DNA from 3 places in the Exiguobacterium sp. ERU653 genome. Region 2 is predicted to be linked to each of the others. Evidence: predicted binding sites of a transcription regulator. Region 2 holds the regulator's gene; each other region holds the start of a gene.
The links. The regulator LexA, encoded in region 2, represses DNA repair genes until DNA is damaged. The targets are predictions, from matches to a motif close to CGAACATATGTTCG.

Region 1 (5,143 bases), 400 kb from region 2:
CGTAGTTCGTGATGTTCGTATGTAAGTCTGTCGTCTCTAAGAAACGGAGCTTGACGATATCCTCGTCCACTTCTGCCAAAACGTTCGGTGCCTGTAGCGGCAAAACGGTTGGTAACACGAGCGCGGTCGCGATCGACCATTTCAATGCGGTTTTCATGTGATTGTCCCCTTTTTTTGGCTGATAATTGTCTAACCATATTCAATATAACACCAGCCGCCTTGCCCTCCTATTAAAATTTTGTATAAAAATAGACCTAATTTCTTTTTACAGAAATCAGGTCTATTCTCCTATCATTGTTTAATACGAACGGTGAACGGTCCATCGCCCTCAATTTCTTCAAACGTGACCGATACCGGGTACGCATGTTTACCATGGACTGGCTCTTCAAGACGAATCATCGTGAAGCCGATTACGTCATCCCCGCTCACGAGTTCAAGCGGGAGTTTCTCGACGTTCAAGTGGCGGTCATAACCGTTGCGGAGGAGAATCGTCGCCGTGACGTTCGTCTCTTCTTTCTCTACCGAGACGAGCATCAAATTGAACTCGTTCTCCCCGACCGGTGGCGTCGAGATATTCGTTCTCATGAGCTGTTGCCATGCTCGTTTCGAGAATGTCGCTTCTTCTTCCGGTGATACGAGTTGTAGCGGGTCAATCGGGTTCATTTGGAAGACGAGTCGGAGCGAGTCGTACGACTCCACCTCGCCGAACATCTCATCCAAGAAGAAGTCCAAGTAGACCGGCTTGCTCGTCCACGCTTCAAAGCTCGGCAGTTCAGAACGCCCTAGTACCTTCCGTCCGATTGGGACGTTGTTCGCGTCCAACAAGAGGACCGGCAACTCGTTGATTTCGAACGAGCTCGGAAGCGTGTTGCGGAACAACGCCACGATTGACAAGTCATGTCCGAGCGACTCGGCATTCAACAACTCGATCGAGAGCTGGTTGTCGAGAAGTGCGGGAAGTCGTTTCGCGTGGTAACGGAAGACGTACTCATCCTCTTTTGGAATCCCCATCGCATCGTCGATGACGAGCGTCAATTGGCGTCCTTCCTCTTTGTTTCCTGTCTCGATTTGTTTACGTTTACGAAATCCTAACATTATACTTCCTCCTCTGCCATCTCTGCGAAGTAGCGATCGAGCTGGCATAGTTCCGTCGTGACATCCCGTGCGATATTGATATACGTCTGTTCGAAGATTTCAAGTCCCTCTTTCCCGAACTGACGGCTCGGGTCTTCCTGCCCATAGCTACGAAGACCGATCCCTTCTTTCAACCCGCTCATCGTCGTCAAATGATCCGTCCACTTCATGTCGACGGCACGAAGAAGCGACTCTTTTGCGAAGAGGACGATGTCGTCCTGTTCGAGGCGTGACGCCGTCGTAGCGATGATGGTCTCCATCCAGTCGTTTAAGGCATCCTTCAGTTCACGCGTATCCGCGATGTCATTTGCCCATGTCGGCTCCTGCATCGTCAAGTAGCGCAAGTCTTCCTTCAACTCATCGATTGGCCATTCCTCAGGCACGAGTTCATCCGATACATGCATATCGATGCTGTTCTCGAGAGCGAGGCGCATCATGCCGAGGACGTTTTTCGTGATGGCATCCGCGTCGGCGTTGACGGCCTGATTGCGAATCGTATAAATGATATTGCGTTGCTCGTTCAAGACATCGTCGAGTTTGAACAAGTAGTCCCGAATCGAGACGCCAAGTCCTTCAATCGTCGTCTGCGCATATTCGATGATCTCGATTGCATCTTTCGACGAAACCTCACCTGTCGCGTTCGGCTTCAATTTTTTCTCTATGCGCTCTAGCTTCTGCGCCGTATAGCGTTTCACGATCTCATCTTCGAGCGAGACGAAGAACTCGGTCGCACCCGGGTCGCCTTGACGCCCCGAACGACCGCGGAGCTGATTGTCGACACGTTTTGACTCGTGGCGCTCCGTCCCGACGACAAAGAGACCGTCCGCTTCCTTCGCTTTTGCATCGAGCGTGATATCCGTCCCGCGTCCGGCCATGTTCGTTGCGATCGTCACTTTGCCGAACTGACCGGCATCTGCGATGATGTCCGCTTCCTGTGCGACCGTCTTCGCGTTCAACACGTCATGCTCGATCCGCTTCTTCTTCAAGTGCTTGCTGATCGCTTCTGACTGTGCGATCGAGGTCGTCCCAATCAACACCGGACGTCCCGTCGCATGCAATTCCGCCACTTTTTCAGTGACCGCCGCATACTTTTGCTCGGTCGTCATGAAGATGCGGTCCGGATGGTCGACACGCTGACGCTCGCGGTTCGTCGGCACTTGGACGACGTCCATGTTGTACGTCTTCAAAAACTCTTGGCGTGACGTCTGGGCCGTCCCCGTCATCCCACCGACGAGCGGATACATGCGGAAATAGTGCTGGATCGTAATTTCCGCCGTCGTCTTGTTCTCTTCGGTGATCGTGACGCCTTCTTTCGCCTCGAGCGCCTGATGCAACCCTTCCGACAAGCTCCGCCCTTCCATGATGCGTCCCGTGAACAAATCGATCAGTTCAATCTTGTCTTCACGGACGATATAATCGACGTCGAGCTCGAACAAGACGTTCGCCCGGAGCGCCTGGACGAGATAGTGATAGAGCACCTGATGCGAGGCGCTGAACAGATTGTCGATGGCGAACAGCTCTTCAATCTTGACGATTCCTTCTTCCGTGAACGTCGCAGATCTCGACTCGAGGTCGACCTCGTAATCGGTCTCACCGAACTCGGAAATGATCTGTTGCGCCAATTGTTTCAACCGAATGTGCGATCGGTCCTTTTGCGCGATGATGAGCGGTGTCTTCGCCTCATCGATCAAGATGCTGTCGACTTCATCGACGATTGCGAAATGGAACGGGCGTTGGACCCGTTCTTCCGGCTTATGGACAAGGTTGTCACGCAAGTAGTCGAATCCGAACTCCGTCCCGACCCCATACGTGATGTCTGCCTGATACGCAGAACGCTTCTCGTCCGCCTCGATGTCTGGTACGTTCAAGCCGACCGTCAACCCGAGGAAGTCATGAATCTTCCCGATCTGTTCAGCGTCACGTCTCGCCAAATAATCGTTCACGGTGATGACATGGACACCTTTTCCTTCGAGCGCTTTGACGTAACTCGGTAAGGCGGCGACGAGCGTCTTCCCTTCCCCGGTCGGCATCTCCGAGATGTTCCCTTCGAGGAGGGCAAACCCACCGATGAGCTGGACGTCATAGTGACGCATGCCGAGCACACGGACCGACGCTTCTCGGACGAGAGCGAACCCTTCTTCCGCGATGTCATTCACTTTCTTTCCATCCAAGAGACGTGCTTTGAGCGTCTCCGTATATGTACGCATCTCGTCATCCGAGAGGGCTTTCATCGTTGTCTCTAATCCATTAATACGCGCGACCCGTCGTTCGTACGCTTTCAAACGCCGGCTTTGATCATTCGTTAACTGTTTTACAAATTGGATCACACTAATAGCCTCCATCTTTCTATCAATTCATCACTTACATACTCGTCTATTATAACGAAAATCGAACCGATTCGGATACTTTTTTACGAAAACTTCCTAAAAGTTGGTTTTTAGACACGTGAAAACCTATAAATTTTGGGTAATTTTCAAAAAATCTTTGTAAAAATATTTTCAATTCACTATTTGAGATGACGTGAGACCGTGTTACGATGAAAAAAACAGAACATTCGTTCGTAAAAAGGAGTGGTGACGATGCGCAGACGAATCTTTTGTATCGACAGCGTCTCGTTCTATGCCAGTTGTGAGTGTGCCGCGCGCAACAAAAATCCTTATCACACGAAGCTCGTCGTCCTCTCGAACCTCCGGGACAGCGGGGCGCTCGTCCTCGCGGCGACCCCGAAGATGAAACAGCTCGGCATCAAGACCGGGTCACGTCGCTTCCACATCGACCGCCTCCCGTGGCACGAACGGCAAGACGTCCTCTATGCCGAGGCGCGGATGAGTCATTATTTGAACGTTTCCATCCAAATCATCCACATCCTTCATCAGTTCGCCCCGCCCGAGGCGATTCGCGTCTATTCGATTGACGAGACGCTCGTCGACATGACCGGGACGGAGCGACTGTTCGGAAGTGACGAGCACGTCGCCCACCTCATGCGTGCGACGATTTTTCGCTATACAGGGATTCCCGTCACCATCGGCATCGGACCGAACAACGTCCTCGCCAAGCTCGTCCTTGATTTGCATGCGAAAAAGAAGGGTGTCGCCACGTGCCTTCTCCACGACGTCGAGCGACTCATCCATCCGGCCCCAATCGAGAAGATGTGGGGCGTCGGGACGAAGATGGCGGTCCACCTGCAGCGGCTCGGTATATGGACGATTGGGGACTTGGCCCGCTATCCGCTCGAATCCCTTCATGAAAAGTTCGGTGTGATCGGTGCAGAACTTTGGCATCACGCCTGGGGCATCGACGAGTCGCCGACCATCCTGCCAGCGAGCTCCTTGTTCGGGGCGAAACGGACGCGACCGAAGTCGATCGGACACGGCATCACCCTCATGAAAGACTACACGACGTATTCCGCAATCCGGCTCGTCTTACAGGCGATCGCGGTCGAGGTCGGCATGCGGACACGGCAAGCGGGACTCGTCGGGGGGACGCTCCACCTCGGGGTGCGCTATACGCGAACGAGCGACCGGGGTGGCTTCAGTAAACAAAAGAAGCTCCCCCGCTTCACAGCGGACGAGCAAGAGTTTCTCCCCATCTTAGTGCAGTTATTTTTAGACGGCTGGGAAGAGACGGAGGCCGTCCGCTACGTCTCGGTCGCTCTCGGCAAGCTCGAGCCGCGGAGCGACCACGTCCAGTTATCGTTCTTCGAAGACGAATGGGCGAAGGCGAAACGGCTCGACTTCCTCGATTTGATTGACGGCTTGAACGTCCGGTTCGGTCGCGGCACGATCCGACCGGCATCGAGCCTACTAAAAGACAGTCCGCTCCGGACGCGCCAACGTTTAATCGGCGGACATAAACAAGGAGGCGATTCCTCATGAGCAAGACCCGCTATCGTGACCGGGGTGAGTTGAAATGGATCCCATTTCTCATGCCCGAGCACGTCGCCCTACTGAAACGTTATTATGCACAAATCCAAAAAATCGAACTGCCCGATTTGGACGAACAGCTCCTC
Region 2 (5,143 bases):
TCTCAGAGAATGACTTGTGAAGGTCACCATCGAGTGAGATGTCGTTTGAATCGTAAAGGACAACGAGTTTACCAAGTTTCAAGTGACCAGCGAGTGATGCCGCTTCCGCCGAGACACCTTCCATTAAGTCCCCGTCTCCGCAAATTCCAAATGTGTAGTGGTCAACGACGTTGAACTTGTCGCGGTTGTAAGTCGCTTCTAAGTGCTTCTCTGCCATGGCCATCCCGACAGCCATCGCGATCCCTTGTCCAAGTGGTCCCGTTGTCGCATCTACCCCAGCCGTGTGACGATACTCTGGGTGACCTGGTGTCTTCGAGTCCATTTGACGGAATGATTTAAGGTCGTCCATTGACAAATCATATCCAGACAAGTGAAGGAGCGAGTACAAGAGCATCGATCCATGACCCGCAGAAAGCACGAAACGGTCGCGGTTGAACCAGTTCGGGTTTTTCGGGTTGTGACGCATTTTGTCTGTCCAAAGTGTAAACGCCATCGGTGCAGCACCCATCGGCATTCCTGGGTGACCAGAGTTTGCTTTTTGGACCGCATCGATTGAGAGCGTCCGAATCGAGTTAATCGCTAATAATTCTTTAGTAGTTGTTTCCACTAATTTCATCCTCTCTGTGTTAAGAAGGTTTTCTACCCGTCATATTCTATCATACTCATTCGTGTGTCACAACTAATTAATTAGTATAACACATTACATGAAATCGTTTCCTTCAATTGCATGAAAAAGAACGCAATCCGTTCGTCTGATGATTGTTCGTGTATAACAAAAATGCACATCCTATGCGAAATAGGATGTGCATTCAGCATCACTCACCACGATGGCGTTTTTGTTCTTCTTTCAACTTCTCTGGCGTGACGTCGTTTCCTTCTGGGTCAACGACTTTCATGCCCATCATTTGAGACTTGAAAGATTGACGGAACGCCTTCAAATATTCTTGACGCAAGTCTTGTTGTTCGTTCATCTCTTCTTGAGATAGTCCTTCTGTCTTCGCTTTGTTGGCGAGGAAATTGATTCGCTCCAATTGTCCGGGTGCTAACATATGACTCGCCCCCTCTCTCGTGAATTTGTTCTTCTACTTTACAAAATCAGAGAGGAAGAATCAAGTTTCAGCAACTGACCGGTGTTCGAGATAGCGTCGGTTGACCGTTGCTTTTGATACTTCGTATCCGAATCCGCGAAGTGTCGCCGCAATCTCGGCAAACGTCAACCCCCGCTCGCGCAATTGAATAATCTCTTCAATCGGAACTTCAATCCGATGTCGGCCACCTTGATCATTGTTCTCAATATTACGTTGTGGATTGAAACCGTTGGCGACCGCACGACGCATTCCGCGGGAAATCTTCGCGTTATGAATTTTCCGTTGATACTCTTCGACGACACTAACAATCTCTAACACCATCTTCTCAGCATCAGAAACAACGTAATCCGAAGTCGACTGCATCGTCAACAATCGCACATCATGCTTCATTAATGTGTGTAGTATCGCAATTTTGGCATTTCCTCGTCCTAAACGACTGTCATCGGTGACGAGCACGGCATCCAACTGAGATGTCGATACGTGGTCAAGTAAATTGAGCAGCCCCTGTCGATTAACTTCATAACCGCTCTCTTGTTCTGTGATGACATCTATAATGTCGGCCCCTAAACGCGAAGCTAGTTCTTGTAATTCTTCGACTTGCCGACTGAGTGATGTCTCTTGGGTAGACTTGTTCGTCGATACCCGACAATAGATGACGACTCGCATCGCATCACTCCCTTTCATCGCATTCATTCCTTACGATACACAGTTTGAGAACGGTTCGCAATGCTGAACGATCACTCAGCGGCATACCATTTTGTTTTTCGTTCATTATGTTCTTCTCGCTCTGCCATGATTTGCGCTTCAATCGACTCTGCCTCGACATAGGCGACCTCTTCTTCAATCGTACGTTCCGATGTCATGATCGGTTCAACTGGTGTCGTTCCCCCACGCACCTCCCCAGCTAAATAAAAGGCGAACATCCCGACTAAGAGCATTCCGACTAAAATGATTCCGTTGAGTGTATCTTTCATGATTCCCTTACCTCCTGTATAAGAATATATGTTCGTTAGAACGTTTGTTCGTTTATCTGTTCTTATCATAAAACAAGAACTCGTGTTCGGTCAAGGGAAAATAACGAACGAATGTTTGTACGCTCATGTGTTCTTGTGTTACACTAAATACATAAAGAATAGGATGCGATTGCAGTTTATTCGATTATATCGAGGTGAACATAATGAAAAAAATGTCAGCGCGACAACAACAGATTCTTGATTTCATCAAAGACGAAGTTCGGGCAAAAGGCTATCCACCTTCTGTTCGTGAGATTGGAGAAGCAGTCGGTCTTGCCTCTAGTTCGACCGTACACGGTCATCTAGATCGCCTAGAGAAACGCGGTTTGATTCGTCGGGATAAGACGAAGCCCCGTGCAATTGAAATTCTGAGTGAAGATGCATCCACAATGGACGAGCAAGAGTCCGTCATGTACGTTCCGGTCATCGGGAAAGTCACCGCGGGGACACCGATCACCGCCATCGAAAACGTGGAAGAGCACTTCCCTCTTCCGGCACATATCGTTGGTTCAGATAACGTCTATATGCTGTCCGTTTCTGGAGATTCAATGATCAATGCAGGGATTTTGGACGGAGACCGTGTGCTCGTCCGCCAACAGAGCACTGCCGACAATGGAGAGATTGTCGTCGCCATGACAGAAGAGGGCGAGGCGACTGTGAAGCGTATTTATAAGGAAGCTTCAAAAGTCCGTCTTCAACCGGAAAACGACGAGTTAGAAGCGATGTATTTTGACAACGTCTCAATTTTAGGGAAAGTTATCGGCGTATACCGGACAATTCACTAATGGCTAGCGGTAAGACCCATACCCGTACGAATCTCGTGGCAACCGGCGCACTTGCGGTTGCCACGCCTTTTATTGATTTAGACGTCCCGCTCGCATTCATAATCGGTGCGATTATTGGAACGCTCTGGCTCTCCCCGGACCTCGATTTAAAATCAGATGCGTATTATCGATGGGGACCACTCAAATTGATTTGGCTCCCATATGTGAAACTTATGCCGCATCGCTCTCTACTATCACATTTTCCTGGTTTGAGCGATGTGATTCGGATTGTATATATCGGTTTCCCACTGGTACTTCTCTTACCATTCACGGCATACGAAACGGAAATTCGCTCATGGGTGGACGTTCATGGCATGTCTTTCTTTCTAGGACTCGTCTTCGCGACGACACTCCATACGACACTCGACTATACATCAACGTTTTTTAAAAAAGCGTTTTAACTAACAAAGGATCACTTCCACGCTCGTGGAGGTGATCCTTTTGCATTTCTGCTTCATCTGAAACTCAGCAAAAAAGAGCAATGAACGATACTTCTGAAGAAGGTCATTCATTGCTCTTTAGCATATTTCTTCTATTAGTAGAGCGTCAAGTACTGATCGCGTTCCCACTCTGTTACTTGCATACGGAACATATCCCACTCGATTTCTTTTAACTCGAGGAAATGCTCCCCAATGTGTTCACCGAGCGATTCCATGACGACCTTGTCTGCACGAAGGACTTCGAGTGCGTCAAAGAGTGTCGCCGGGAGATCGTCGATTCCGTTCGCTACACGCTCAGGCTTGTCCATCACGTAGATGTTGCTGTCGATTGGTTTTGGAGCATTCAAATCTTTTTCAATTCCGTCAAGACCTGAAGCCAAGAGCGCAGCAAGTGCGAGGTACGGGTTCGCTGCCGGGTCAACCGAACGTACTTCGATACGAGTCGAGAGACCACGTGCTGCCGGTACACGTACGAGTGGTGAACGGTTACGTGCGCTCCATGCAACGTAGCAAGGTGCTTCGTAGCCTGGTACGAGACGCTTGTATGAGTTCACAGTCGGGTTACATACTGCAGTGAAGGCACGAGCGTGCTCCAAGATACCAGCCGTGAATGCACGAGCTGTGTCTGAAAGTTCCATGTCGCCATTCGGATCGTAGAAGACGTTCGTGTCGCCTTTGAAGAGTGACATGTTCGCGTGCATTCCTGAACCGTTCACCCCAAAGAGTGGCTTTGGCATGAATGTCGCGTGAAGACCATACTTTGCAGCGATCGTTTTGACGACGAGCTTGAACGTTTGGATGTTATCTGCCGTCGTGACAGCATCTGCGTATTTGAAGTCGATTTCGTGTTGTCCTGGTGCGACTTCATGGTGTGACGCTTCGATTTCGAAGCCCATGTTTTCAAGTTCGATGACGATCTCTTTACGGCAGTTCTCACCGAGGTCAACTGGCGCCAAGTCGAAGTATCCACCTTGGTCGTTGAGTTCAAGTGTCGGACGGCCTGATGCATCTTTCTTGAACAAGAAGAACTCTGGCTCTGGACCAACGTTGAACGCTGTGAATCCAAGTTTTTGCATCTTCTCAAGGTTACGTTTGAGTGTACCGCGCGGGTCACCGCTGAATGGTGTACCGTCTGGGTTATAAATATCGCAAATTAAGCGAGCGACTTTTCCGCTGCCATCTGTCCACGGGAAGACAACCCATGTGTTGAGGTCTGGATACAAGTACATGTCTGATTCCTCGATGCGGACGAATCCTTCGATTGACGATCCGTCGAACATCATTTTGTTATCAAGTGCTTTGTCCAATTGGCTGATCGGCACCTCGACGTTTTTGATTGTTCCGAGGATGTCCGTGAATTGAAGACGAATAAAGCGTACGTCTTCCTCTTGTGCGATGCGTTTGATGTCTTCTTTTGTGAACGTTTTTCTGGCCATGGTAAAATGTCCCCTCTCACATTGCGTAATGGTTGATGTGTGCGGCGTTATCGATAAAAACGAGAAAGCTCGCCTTGAATGAGCGACGTCTTATTGAAGCGACCGGCTTCTTGAAGCTGTGTTTTCAACAAATGATGTAACTCTTTTTCTGAAATCTTCGGAGTTTCATCAACCGGTGTAGCCGGAGCGGACGTTTCTGCTCCTTTTCCACCTTCTTGCTCTAACATATGGCGAATCGCTGCCAAGTTAAAACCTTGGTCAATGTAATCCTTAATTGCGAGTAGACGTTCGACATCATTAAAGGAATAAAGTCGTCGTTTCGATTCTGTCCGACTAGGAGAA
Region 3 (5,143 bases), 120 kb from region 2:
GGCCTGGCGTTCCGTGAATGAGAACCGCTCCATCAGTTTCTTCTTCGCGTCCGCTTTGTCTTTGGCGGAACGGATCAATTCAAGCGTCTCATCGAGGACGGAGATGGCTTGTTCCAAGGCGTCGACGATTTCGGCGCGTTTCTTCGCCTGTTCAAGCTCGAACGTCGTCCGGCGTGTCACGACTTCTTCGACGTGCTTCAAATAGGCGTCGATGATTGGGATGATGCCCATCTGTTTCGGGGTCCGGTGCACGATGGAGACCATGTTGTAGTTATAAGCGAGCTGCAGGTCCGTATGCTTCAAGAAGAAGTGAAGGACACCTTCCGCGTCCGCTTCTTTCTTCAATTCGATGACGACCCGAAGGCCTGTCCGATCCGTCTCGTCACGGACTTCCGCGACGCCTTCGACCTTTTTATCGAGGCGGAGCTCTTCCATCTTTTTGACGAGGTTCGCCTTGTTCACTTCATACGGGAGTTCTGTGATCGTAATCTGTTCACGGCCACCTTTTAATTTCTCAATCTCGGACTTTGCCCGGATGATGACCTTCCCTTTACCGGTCTCGAACGCCTTTAGGATGCCGTCTTTCCCCATGACCGTCCCTCCGGTCGGGAAGTCAGGACCTGTGACGTACTCGAGCGCGTCTTTCGCCGTATCGACCTGTCCTTTCAAGCGCGCGATGGCGAGGTTGAGGACTTCCGTCAAGTTATGTGGCGGGATTTCCGTCGCATAACCGGCTGAAATTCCTGTCGTCCCGTTCATGAGCAAGTTCGGGAGGAGTGACGGCAAGACGAGCGGCTCTTCCGTCGAGTCGTCAAAGTTCGGCGTATAGTCGACCGTATTCTTCGCGATCGACGTCAGCATGACCCCCGCAATCTTAGAGAGACGCGCTTCCGTGTAACGCATGGCCGCTGCCGGATCACCATCCATCGACCCGTTGTTCCCATGCATGTCGATGAGTGGATAACGGAGTTTCCAGTCCTGAGAGAGACGTACCATCGCCTCATAGACGGACGAGTCACCATGCGGGTGATAGTTCCCGATGACGTTCCCGACCGTCTTCGCAGACTTCCGGTACGGTTTGTCGTTCGTATTCCCTTCATGGTGCATCGCATATAGAATCCGGCGCTGTACAGGCTTGAGCCCGTCTCGCGCGTCCGGCAAGGCACGGTCTTGAATGATATATTTCGAATAACGCCCGAACCGGTCACCAACGACCTGTTCGAGAGATAGGTTTAAAATGTGTTGAATCGTCGACATCGTTACATCACTTCCTCAATCGCTTTAGTCACATGTTCATTGGCGATGATCGAATCATCTTCCTGGAGTCCGAAGGCGACGTTCTCTTCGATCCACTCACGCCGGTGCGTGACGTTGTCACCCATCAAGACCGAGACACGCTTGTCCGCGACGGCAGCATCGTCGACTGTGACCCGGATAAGCGTACGCGTGTCCGGATTCATCGTCGTCTCCCAAAGCTGGTCCGCGTTCATCTCACCGAGACCTTTATAGCGTTGGAGGATGTAGCCTTTCTTATACACCTTGACGAGCTTCTCGAGCGCTTCTTCGTCCCAGGCATAATCGAACTGTTCGGACTTGCCTTTCCCTTTTGAGATACGATAGAGCGGTGGTAAGGCGACGAACACGCGACCCGCCTCGACGAGCGGTCGCATATAACGGAAGAAGAATGTAAGGAGGAGCACTTGGATGTGTGCACCGTCCGTATCGGCATCCGTCATAATGATGACCTTATCAAAATTACAGTCGTCCAACTCGAAATCGTGTCCGACTCCGGCGCCGATCGCATGAATGATTGTATTGATTTCTTCATTCTTCATGATGTCCTGGAGTTTCGACTTCTCCGAATTGATGACCTTCCCGCGTAGCGGGAGGATGGCTTGGAACGTACGATCGCGCCCTTGTTTAGCTGAACCACCAGCCGAATCCCCCTCGACGAGGAAGAGCTCATTCTTTGCTGCATTTTTCGAGGTCGCCGGTGTCAATTTTCCGTTCAAAATGCTCGAACGTTTCTTTTTCTTGCCGTTACGGGCCTCTTCACGGGCTTTTCGAGCCGCCTCGCGTGCCTGGGCCGCACGAATCGCCTTTTTGATGAGCATCGTCGCCATCTGTGGGTTCTCTTCTAAGAAGATCGTCAACTGCTTCGCCATGACGCTGTCCGCGCTCGCACGGGCTTCTGGTGAACCGAGTTTAGACTTTGTTTGTCCCTCGAACTGGAGGAACTCCTCAGGGATTCGGACCGATACGATGAGCGTGAGCCCTTCGCGGACATCACTGCCGTCTAGATTCTTGTCCTTCTCTTTGAGCAAGCCGTTCTTCCGCGCATACTCGTTCATGATTCGGGTCATTGCCGTCTTAGCACCGATTTCATGTGTCCCACCATCCCGGGTTCGGACGTTGTTAACGAAGGAGAGGACATTCTCTGAGTAGGCGTCCGTGAACTGGAACGCGAGTTCGATTTCAATCTCGTTTTCCGTCCCTTCGAAGTAGACGATTGGATGGAGCGTTGCCTTATCGTCGTTCAAATATTGAATGAACTCTGCAATCCCCTCCTCGTAATGGAACGTTTCTTGGTTGTCAGCACGCTCGTCTGTGAGCGTGATCGTCAACCCTTTTAAAAGGAAAGCCGATTCACGTAGACGTTCGGCGAGTGTGTCATAATTGTAAGTCGTTGTCGAGAAGATGGTTACATCCGGTTTGAAATAGACGCTCGTCCCGGTCTGGCGTGTCTTTCCTGTTTCAATCAGAGTCGTTTGAGGCACACCGCCGTCAGCGAATGTCTGCTCAAACACTTTACCGTCTCGATAAATCGTCACGATGACCTTGTTCGAGAGAGCGTTGACGACCGAGGCACCGACTCCATGGAGTCCGCCTGACGTCTTATAACCACCTTGACCGAACTTACCGCCGGCATGTAGAACCGTGAAGATGACTTCGGGTGTCGGCTTTCCTGAAGCGTGCATCCCTGTCGGCATACCTCGTCCGTGGTCACGAACCGTGATCGCATCATCCTTGTGGATCGTCACATCGATTTGACCGCCAAAACCGGCGAGCGCCTCATCGATCGCGTTGTCGACAATCTCATAGACGAGATGGTGAAGCCCGCGATGGTCGGTTGACCCGATGTACATCCCCGGTCGTTTCCGTACAGCCGTGAGTCCTTCGAGCACCTGGATGGCGTCTTCATTGTAATTAAATAGATCTGTTGACATAGCAGTCACCTCAATTTCGAACACACGTTCGTTTTTCTTTCCTATTGTATAGCTGTTCATCGATTCTGGCAAGCCTCCCTCGACAGCTGTTGCTGAAAAAAAGGAGACCTACCAAGGAGGTAGGTCTTATCCGAGTAGACGAGCATGCTCCACGTACAGGCAACGATTCTCGATATAATCGAGTCCAGCATCGCGTACGATCTGCTCTGCCTCAGTACTTGAGAGCCCGAGCTGATTGAAGACGAGCCCGACATCTCCATGTCGTACCGCATCTTCCGCGACACCTGCTAAAAATTCGTTGCGACGGAACACGTCGACGATATCAATTCTACCCGGGATGCTCTCGACGGAAGGATACACCTTGCGGCCGTTCCATTTTTCGAGCATCGGGTTGACAGGGATGACGGTATAGCCGACACGGAGTAAATACTCCGCAATCTGGTTGGCCGTCTTGTTTGGGTTGTCGGACACGCCGACGACCGCGATGGTTTTCGCTTCAGACAAAAGTTGTTTCAAACGCTGATCATCCATCCAAAATCCCCCTTTAGTTTACGTTTACAGTGTAACGTTACCTTCCTAACGGTTTCAAGTCTTATTTTCATCATAAGGTATAATGGTTCATCATTTCAATCTCAAGACAAATCAATATGGTTTACATAACAAATTATTGTATACCTTTTATTTTGCGATAAAAATGATTTAATGATTAACTGACCGATAAGCAAACGAAAGTACAAATCAAGAACCTTGCGTGAAATATCTATTTCACGCAAGGTTAGATACCGAGTATAGGCAATATTTATATAGTGTTTTTATGACTTTTATACAAATATGATTCTTCTTTCGATATACTGAAAAGTAGGAGGTGTAAGATGAGGACAGCTTATGAAGTTAGTCGTGGAACACTGTATAATGAGCGCATCGCTTTTTACGGAAATGTGCTCGCTTGGTTGGTCCACTTCCTATTTTGTATTTTATTTTGGCGACTAGAAGTAAACTCACTTTTCATTTCAAACGGATTGAGCGTCGTCTATTATACAATCTCGTTTTATTTCGTACATAAACGGTGGTATGGTATTTTCTTCACTGGGCTCTTCGTCGAGGTCATCTATAACGCCATCATCTCGACGGTCATCCTCGGATGGGAGATCAATATGCATTACTTTATTCTCATGATGGCCTACGGTGTCTTTTTCATGCCGAGTGTCTCAAGGGGCCAACGAATTTTAACCACGGCCCTTGCGATGCTGATTTATAGCCTTCTATTCATCTATGTATCTGACGGCATCGAGACCCTACCGATACACGTAGAACAAGCGCTTGGACTCTTTTGTATCCTATCGACCGTTATGATGATTGCAGGGCTCTCCTTCATCTTCGAGTCCGCTGTCGTGGCAGTGACGGATGAACTCGAACTGTCGAACGAGCGGTTGCAAATCCTCGCCTCGACCGATGGGTTGACCGGGCTATTGAATCGTAAAGTCGGTCATGAACGAATCTCCGAAGCAATCGAGCAGACCACTCGGGACGGTGTACCATACGCGCTCGCGCTCGGTGATATCGATCGATTCAAATCTTTCAATGAAACATATGGTCACGACTGTGGAGATCGTGTCATCCAACAGGTTGCCTCGACCCTATCCGATGTCGACGGGATTACGGTCCGTTGGGGGGGAGAAGAGTTCCTGATCTTCCTATCCGACCCGTCCGACGACTTTTACGAGACAATCGAACAGTTAAGACGACATATCGAGACAACGTATCTCGATTACGCAGGCGAACGACTTCGTGTCACGATGACGTTCGGACTCGCGGTTCGCAGTGGTTTTGATACGATTGAAGAGATAGTGAAAGAGGCGGATGATTATCTTCGAGAAGGTAAGCAAAACGGTAAAAATCAAGTCAGATTAAACTGA

Region 1: a site for LexA is predicted at 3,682-3,695, ahead of KNO95_RS06580 (Y-family DNA polymerase). Genes of this name have one in related genera too.
Region 3: a site for LexA is predicted at 3,245-3,258, ahead of parE (DNA topoisomerase IV subunit B). Genes of this name have one in related genera too.

What each region holds. Positions count from the first base shown of each region.
Region 1 covers NZ_JACSKV010000001.1:1,281,621-1,286,763, forward strand. Annotated here, with positions in the region: gene KNO95_RS06565 (bifunctional 2',3'-cyclic-nucleotide 2'-phosphodiesterase/3'-nucleotidase) at 1-157, opposite strand, end outside; gene KNO95_RS06570 (SLAP domain-containing protein) at 292-1,095, opposite strand; gene secA2 (accessory Sec system translocase SecA2) at 1,095-3,461, opposite strand; gene KNO95_RS06580 (Y-family DNA polymerase) at 3,714-5,009, shown strand; gene KNO95_RS06585 (YolD-like family protein) at 5,006-5,143, shown strand, end outside.
Region 2 covers NZ_JACSKV010000001.1:884,526-889,668, forward strand. Annotated here, with positions in the region: gene tkt (transketolase) at 1-616, opposite strand, end outside; gene KNO95_RS04555 (DUF896 domain-containing protein) at 816-1,049, opposite strand; gene KNO95_RS04560 (YneB family resolvase-like protein) at 1,110-1,754, opposite strand; gene KNO95_RS04565 (hypothetical protein) at 1,826-2,062, opposite strand; gene lexA (transcriptional repressor LexA) at 2,266-2,886, shown strand; gene KNO95_RS04575 (metal-binding protein) at 2,886-3,326, shown strand; gene glnA (type I glutamate--ammonia ligase) at 3,461-4,801, opposite strand; gene KNO95_RS04585 (MerR family transcriptional regulator) at 4,849-5,143, opposite strand, start outside.
Region 3 covers NZ_JACSKV010000001.1:767,707-772,849, forward strand. Annotated here, with positions in the region: gene parC (DNA topoisomerase IV subunit A) at 1-1,257, opposite strand, end outside; gene parE (DNA topoisomerase IV subunit B) at 1,260-3,227, opposite strand; gene KNO95_RS03975 (CoA-binding protein) at 3,354-3,758, opposite strand; gene KNO95_RS03980 (GGDEF domain-containing protein) at 4,100-5,143, shown strand.